Regions from separate parts of the Thermoanaerobacter sp. X514 genome, predicted to be linked through region 1. Evidence: a T-box and tRNA genes for the amino acid it is inferred to sense, from the RefSeq annotation. Region 1 holds a T-box; the other holds one or more tRNA genes.
What was found. The T-box of region 1 lies ahead of leuS (leucine--tRNA ligase). A T-box ahead of a tRNA ligase gene usually reads a tRNA of that ligase, here a tRNA-Leu.
Positions count from the first base shown of each region.

Region 2: it has a tRNA-Leu gene. The T-box ahead of leuS (leucine--tRNA ligase) is inferred to sense a tRNA for this amino acid. The anticodon was not compared.

Region 1 covers NC_010320.1:267,344-270,978, reverse strand. Annotated here, with positions in the region: gene leuS (leucine--tRNA ligase) at 1-1,704, opposite strand, end outside; T-box leader at 1,769-1,976, opposite strand; gene fetB (iron export ABC transporter permease subunit FetB) at 2,040-2,795, opposite strand; gene TETH514_RS01285 (phosphate ABC transporter ATP-binding protein) at 2,796-3,518, opposite strand.
Region 2 covers NC_010320.1:1,474,420-1,478,054, forward strand. Annotated here, with positions in the region: gene TETH514_RS07255 (ASKHA domain-containing protein) at 1-35, shown strand, start outside; gene TETH514_RS07260 (ABC-ATPase domain-containing protein) at 96-1,796, shown strand; tRNA gene TETH514_RS07265 (tRNA-Leu) at 1,855-1,943, opposite strand; gene TETH514_RS07270 (peptidoglycan-binding protein) at 2,312-3,635, shown strand, end outside.

The DNA.
Region 1 (3,635 bases):
TATTGTACCTTGATGCACTAATGATTTAAACGGCTCATCAAAGTCAAGATATCCTAAGTCTCTCAAAGCCTTTGTAACAAACCTTGCGTACAAAAGATGCATTGTCGCATGCTCTGCTCCACCTACGTACTTGTCAACAGGCAACATTTTATTTATCCATTCTTTATTGAAAGGCTCTTTGTCGTTTTTGTTATCGGGATATCTTAAAAAGTACCAAGAAGAATCTACAAAAGTGTCAAGAGTATCGGGGTCTCTTAACGCTTTACCTCCACATTTAGGACAAGTTACATTCATAAAGCCCTCATGCTTTTTAAGTGGAGACTCACCTGTTGGAGCAAATTCCACATCATAAGGAAGTAATACTGGCAAATCTTCTTCTGGGACAGGGACTATGCCACACCGTTCACAGTGAATGACAGGTATTGGAGCACCCCAGTATCTCTGCCTTGAAACAAGCCAATCCCTCAATCTGTAATTTACTTTAAACTCTGCTCTACCTTCTTGCTTTAATTTTTCTACAATTTTTATCCTCGCTTCTTCTGATTTCAAACCTGTAAATTCTCCACTGTCTACAAGCTCTCCATATTCGACAAAAGGCAAACTATCGTCTATATCTCCTATTCCTTTTATCACTCTTTTTATAGGAAGGTTGTATTTTGTTGCAAACTCATAATCTCTTTCATCATGGGCAGGAACAGCCATGACACATCCTGTTCCATATGTTGCAAGGACATAGTCTGCTATCCAAATAGGGAGTTTCTCTCCCGTCAGAGGATGAATTGCGTATGCTCCTGTAAATACCCCTGTCTTTTCTTTTTCAGTAGACAACCTTTCAATCTCACTCTGTTTTCTCGCGTATTCTTTATACTCTTCAACAGCTTGTTTATATTCTTCTGTAGTAATTAAATCTACAATTTCGTGTTCTGGCGCAATAACTACATACGTCGCTCCGTATAGCGTGTCAGCTCTTGTAGTAAATACCTTAAATGTCAGGTCTTTTCCGGCTACTTTAAATTCTATCTCTGCTCCATCCGACTTTCCAATCCAATTTCTCTGCATTATTTTTGTCTTCTCAGGCCAATCAAGTTCATCCAGTTTTTCAAGGAGTTCTTCTGCATAAGCAGTTATCTTAAAAAACCACTGAGTCAAATCTTTCTTTGTAACTTCAGTGCCGCACCTTTCACATTTCCCATCTATAACTTGTTCGTTTGCAAGAACAGTTTGACAACTGGGACACCAATTTACTGGAGCTTTTTTTCTATAGGCAAGGCCTGCCTCAAAAAGTTTAAGGAAAATCCACTGCGTCCATTTGTAGTATTCCGGTAAGCAAGTTATTACTTCATAGTCCCAATCAAAAGTCGCCCCCATTTCTTTAAGCTGCTTTTCCATCGTCCTTATATTTTCCATAGTAGAATCATAAGGATGTATTCCCGTCTTTATAGCATAGTTTTCTGCAGGAAGTCCAAAAGCGTCAAATCCCATCGGATGAAAAACTTCATATCCCTGCATTCTTTTCATACGCGCCCAAGAATCAGTAGGTCCATAATTGTACCAATGCCCTACGTGAAGCTTGGCACCTGAAGGATAAGAAAACATCTCAAGGCAATAAAGCTTTTTATCTACATTTTTAGGATTAAACTTATAAAGTTTTGTCTCCTCCCATTTTTTTTGCCATTTTCTATCAACATCCACTGAGTAAGCCATAAACCTCCACTCCTATCTATGATTTTTTAGCAAACTCGATTTTATTAAAAAAAGTCTTTCATCTTTAAGAGACGAAAGACTTGCACTTCCGTGGTACCACTCTTTTTGGCGTAAAGCCCACTTAAACCTGTAACGGCGGTAACCGTGCATACCTACTACACTTCAGTATGCCTGCTCCGTGGCGAGTTTCGGCATCTTAGGCTACCGTTTTGCACCGACCAACGGCTCTCTTAAAGCTTACAATGCCTACTGCTCCACTTCATTGCATTTACAAATTGATTTGTACATTATTTTATTACAAAATAGAAATAAATGCAATATCATTTTAAACAATATTATTGTAAATCAGACACAAGTTGATGGTACTTTGTAAAAAAGTTTCTGTATGTAAGAAAGGTAACACTAAAACAGGAAATCGCTACTGTAGAGGCTAACATAAATGTAACCATTATCTGATATTTAACTGCCTCAATAGGGTCCACTCCTCCCAATATGAGACCTGTCATCATCCCTGGAAGTTGGACGATACCAAGAGTTTTCATACTGTCAACTGTAGGAATCATACCTGTCTTTATTGCAGTCTTTATCACTTTTTGTGCGGCTTGCCTTGAAGTTGCACCAAGTGACAAATACGCCTCTATTTCCTCTGACTTATTTTTTATTTCGTCTTTTAGCCTTGAAACAGCAAGTCCTGAAGCCACCATTGAATTTCCTATTATCATTCCTGATACAGGTATAACTTCCTGGGGTCTAAAATGTATATTCCCAAACAAAATAAGCAGAGAAATTGTAATCGCGGCACTTAAGGCAATTGAAAAAGTGATAAAATAAAAAACATTCGGTATTCCCTTCCCTCTCTTTGAAGCATTATTTCCAGCAACTACTATCATTAAGCTTACCATTGCCAAGGTAAATAAAGCATTATCGGCAGCAAATATGTAGTGTAAAATGTATCCCACTATTGTAAGCTGCACAACCGCTCTTATAGTACCTATAACTATTTCCTTTTCAATCCCCAGTTTTTGGTAATAAGAAACAAAAATTGATATTAGCACAAGACTTGACGCCAATGTCAAAGACAATACACTCATTTAACCTTCCTCCTTTAACTTGCTTTGTATAAACAATTTTGTAATTTCATTTTGGGGATTTGTAAAAAAATCATAAGTTTTTGCATATTCTACTAATATCCCTTTGTTAAGCAGTGCTGTGTAATCCCCAATGCGCTTAGCCTGCTCCATGTTATGAGTTATCCAAATAACCGTCAGATTCATTTCTTCCTTCAGCTTAACTATTAATTCTTCTATTATTTCTGTAGAGGTAGGATCAAGGGCTGATGTAGGTTCATCAAGTAAAAGAGCTTCAGGATTATTTGTAAGAGTTCTCGCTATAGAAACTCTTTGCTGTTCCCCTCCTGATAAATTTTTCACATCTCTTGTAGCATACTCATTATTCAATCCTACAATGCTCAAATAATACTCCACGTTTACATTTTTTTCGCCTTTAAGCATTGGACCATACTCAATATTGTCTTTAACTGTTCCTTCAAAAAGATGAGGCTGCTGAAAAACCATTCCAATTCTTCTTCTTAAGTCTATCACATCTATTGTTTTAATATCCACGTCGTCTATTAAAATACTGCCATGGGTTGGATCTATCAATCGGTTTATCAGTTTAATCAGCGTCGATTTTCCAGCTCCAGAAGGGCCGACAATAGTATGTATTGCTCCACCTTCAAACTTTACAGAAATGTCTTTTAATATCTCTTTTCCAAAACTACCGTAGCTTACCTCTTTAAATTCTATTTTATTCACATAAATCACCTCTACTGTAACAACTGTTACATTTACATTTAAATTGTATCTCTATCTTCCATTAAAGTCAACAAAGTAAAAAATTCTTTGCAACTTTGATATTTATTTGACATTCTT
Region 2 (3,635 bases), 1.2 Mb from region 1:
TTCAAAATGAATTTGTAAAAGGAATGTATTTTTAATAAAAGTGGAAATTAGAATATAAAAAATGTATGGAAATTATAACAAAGGAGTGTTTACAGATGACAAAAGAATACCTTAAGAAAAAGCTTGATAAAATAGATGGAAAGGGGTATAAAGCTTACAAAGACCTTGAAGGAGAATATGAGTTTGAAAAATTTATACTGTATATTGACCATGTTCAGGGAGACCCTTTTGCACCTCCTTCTAGGATAAGGGTTAAAGTGCCTCAAAATATAGCTGATTTTGAGTTTTCTATGTATAACAATCCTTCGAGGCAAGTTGCTTTAGAAGATTTTTTGACAAGGTCAGTTTTTGAAGTTATAAAAAGTTTGCCTTCTTTAAAAGGTACAGGACATAGTGGTGATATTTACATAGACAAAGGTGGTCAACAAATAATTAAAAGAAGTGCAATGGTAGTTAACAAAGATTATGTAGAAGCAAGATTGAGCATAGGACTTCCTGCTTTTGGTAGACGAATAAATGGCAGTGGTGCCCAAAGAATATTTCTTGAATTTTTACCTCAAATTGTAGAGAAAAGTCTTTTAAAAAAGAGCCTCAACGTACAAGATATATGGCTATGGGTTGAGACAGTGGAAGACCAAGATTACCTTAGAAGTCAACTAAAAGAGAGAGGGCTTGTGGCTTTTGTGGCTGATGGTGCGATTCTTCCTAGAGAAAGCGGCATAAGTGATAGACCTTTAAAAGGCGGTAATGTAGTACCTTTTGAGTCGCCGAATAGCTTGAGGATTAAGTTTCAACTTCCAAATCGAGGAGAGATAACGGGGATGGGAATACCCGAAGGAGTTACGCTTATTGTGGGTGGCGGTTATCACGGCAAGTCTACCTTGTTACAAGCTATTCAAAAAGGGGTATACAATCACATACCAGGTGATGGCAGAGAGTTTGTTATAACTGTAGCTGATGCAGCAAAAATAAGAGCAGAGGATGGCAGAAGGATAGAAAAAGTAGACATAAGTCCTTTTATAAATAATTTACCAAATAACGTAGATACCACAAGGTTTACTACCGAAAATGCCAGTGGCAGTACTTCTCAAGCAGCAAATATTATTGAGGCGATAGAAATAGGCACTAGCTTACTGCTTTTGGACGAAGATACTTCAGCTACTAATTTTATGATAAGGGATGCGAGAATGCAAAAACTGATTGCAAAAAAAGAAGAACCTATAACTCCTTTTATTGATAGAGTAAAACAGCTATATAAAGATAATGGCATTTCTACGATTTTAGTTATGGGTGGAAGTGGAGATTATTTTGATGTGGCAGACTGTGTAATTAAAATGCACAACTACAGACCCTACGATGTCACACAAGAGGCAAAGAAAATTGCTGAACAATTTAAAACAAATAGGGAAGTTGAGGAAAATAATGAGCCTATAGTTATAAAACCAAGAATTCCTCTTAAAAAAGGGCTTGAGGTAAAAGGCAAAAAGATAAAGTCAAAAGATGAGGATACTATTAGATTTGGATACCAGGAGATTGAATTGGATTATGTGGAACAATTAGTGGATAAAAGTCAAACAAATGCAATAGGGGAGGTAATACGCTATATTGCTAGTAAATATGTAGATGAAAAAAGCAGTATAAAGGAAATATTAGAAAAGGTATATAAGGATATATACGAAAAAGGACTGGACGTGGTATCTTCTTTTTATGGTAAGCATCCGGGCAATTTGGCATTGCCAAGACTTCAGGAAGTAGCTGCTGCATTAAATAGATTGCGAAGTTTTACTGTAAGATAAAAATAACCTCCTCAGCCACACCGGATTCGCTTGAGGAGGCTAATCCTTCATTTCTAATTGGTGCCGAAGGTGGGAGTCGAACCCACACGGGGTGTAAGCCCCACTGGATTTTGAGTCCAGCGCGTCTGCCAATTCCACCACTTCGGCGAGTTATTACATTTGATATATTATCACAGGTCAGTAAAAAATTCAATACCCTTTTTATATTTTTGTGTAGGTGTTTTTATTTGTAATCTATTCAAATTCGACATTATTTTTTAAAAGCCTTCTTATTTTCAACATATGGAAGAATTTTCTACGGAGATTTTTTTAAAAAAAGCAGGATTTTTAATGATTAGTGTAGAATATTAGGTTATGTAAAGAACGCAGGAATACTTAGTAAAGTATTTTAAAAAGATGACGATATAACTTATTGGATTGGTGTCTCTTACTTTATATACATAATCTAAAAAAACGTAATTTTTAATGTCTTCCTAAGTTGAAACACTTGGGAAGAAGGGAGAGGAGAAGCTATAATGAATAACAAAAAAGTAATTAGCGTTTTACTTTCTTCAACTTTAGTTTTGTCATTAGCTAATAGTGCTTATGCTGCTACAATTTTAAAGTATGGAATGCGCAGCCCAGAAGTTAGGCATCTACAGCAAAATCTCAATAAGGCAGGTTACTTTGTTACTGCTAATCCTACTGATTATTTTGGACCAGCTACTAAGAATGCTGTTATGCGTTTGCAGAAGGATTATAATTTAGTACCGGATGGTATTTATGGGCCGTTAACAGAAAAAGCTCTTATGGATAAATTAAATGCTATTTCTAAGGCAACAACTCAAACTTCTAATACTTCACTGCAAACTCAAAGTACAGTGACAAGGACTTTGAAGTATGGAATGCAAGGGAACGATGTAAAAGAGCTTCAAAATGCTCTTGCAAAATTAGGATATTTTAATACTACACCGACAGGCTATTTTGGTTCGATAACACGGGATGCAGTTATAAAATTTCAAAAGGCAAATAATTTGACTCCGGATGGAATTGTGGGACCTCTCACACAAAAAGCTATTTCGGAGAAGTTAAATGTAAGTTTACCTTCCAGAGGAGATGTAAATAGAAGTACTAACACGACACAGAACTCCAGCAATTCAAACCAAACTCAAAGTACAGTGACAAGGACTTTGAAGTATGGAATGCAAGGGAACGATGTAAAAGAGCTTCAAAATGCTCTTGCAAAATTAGGATATTTTAATACTACACCGACAGGCTATTTTGGTTCGATAACACGGGATGCAGTTATAAAATTTCAAAAGGCAAATAATTTGACTCCGGATGGAATTGTGGGACCTCTAACACAAAAAACAATACAAGGTTTATTGGCTGGAAAAGACCAGCAAGCATCTCAACCTACAGACTCACCAAAAATTCAGTATCCCAGTGGGTTTTCAAGGAATATGAAAAAAGGGGATACTGGCGATGATGTAAAATTATTACAAACATTACTTAAGGAAATAGGCTATTATACAAAAGATATTACAGGAACTTATGATGATAATACATTAAATGCAGTAATGGATTTTCAAAAATATTATTCTTTAGCTGTTGACGGAATTGCTGGTATAAATACTATCACAAAAGTAATAGAAATAAACAATCAGGTGAAAGCTGTAAAAGGTTTTTATGTCCAAGGAAAAGGCGGATATGGCCATGGAGTGGGTATGACTCAATTTGGTGCAAAGGGTATGGCGGAACAAGAATATAAATATGATGAGATAATTAAATACTATTATACAGGTGTCAATATAGAAAAACGTAATACGGATAATGTTAATATCAAAGTAAAGATTTCTT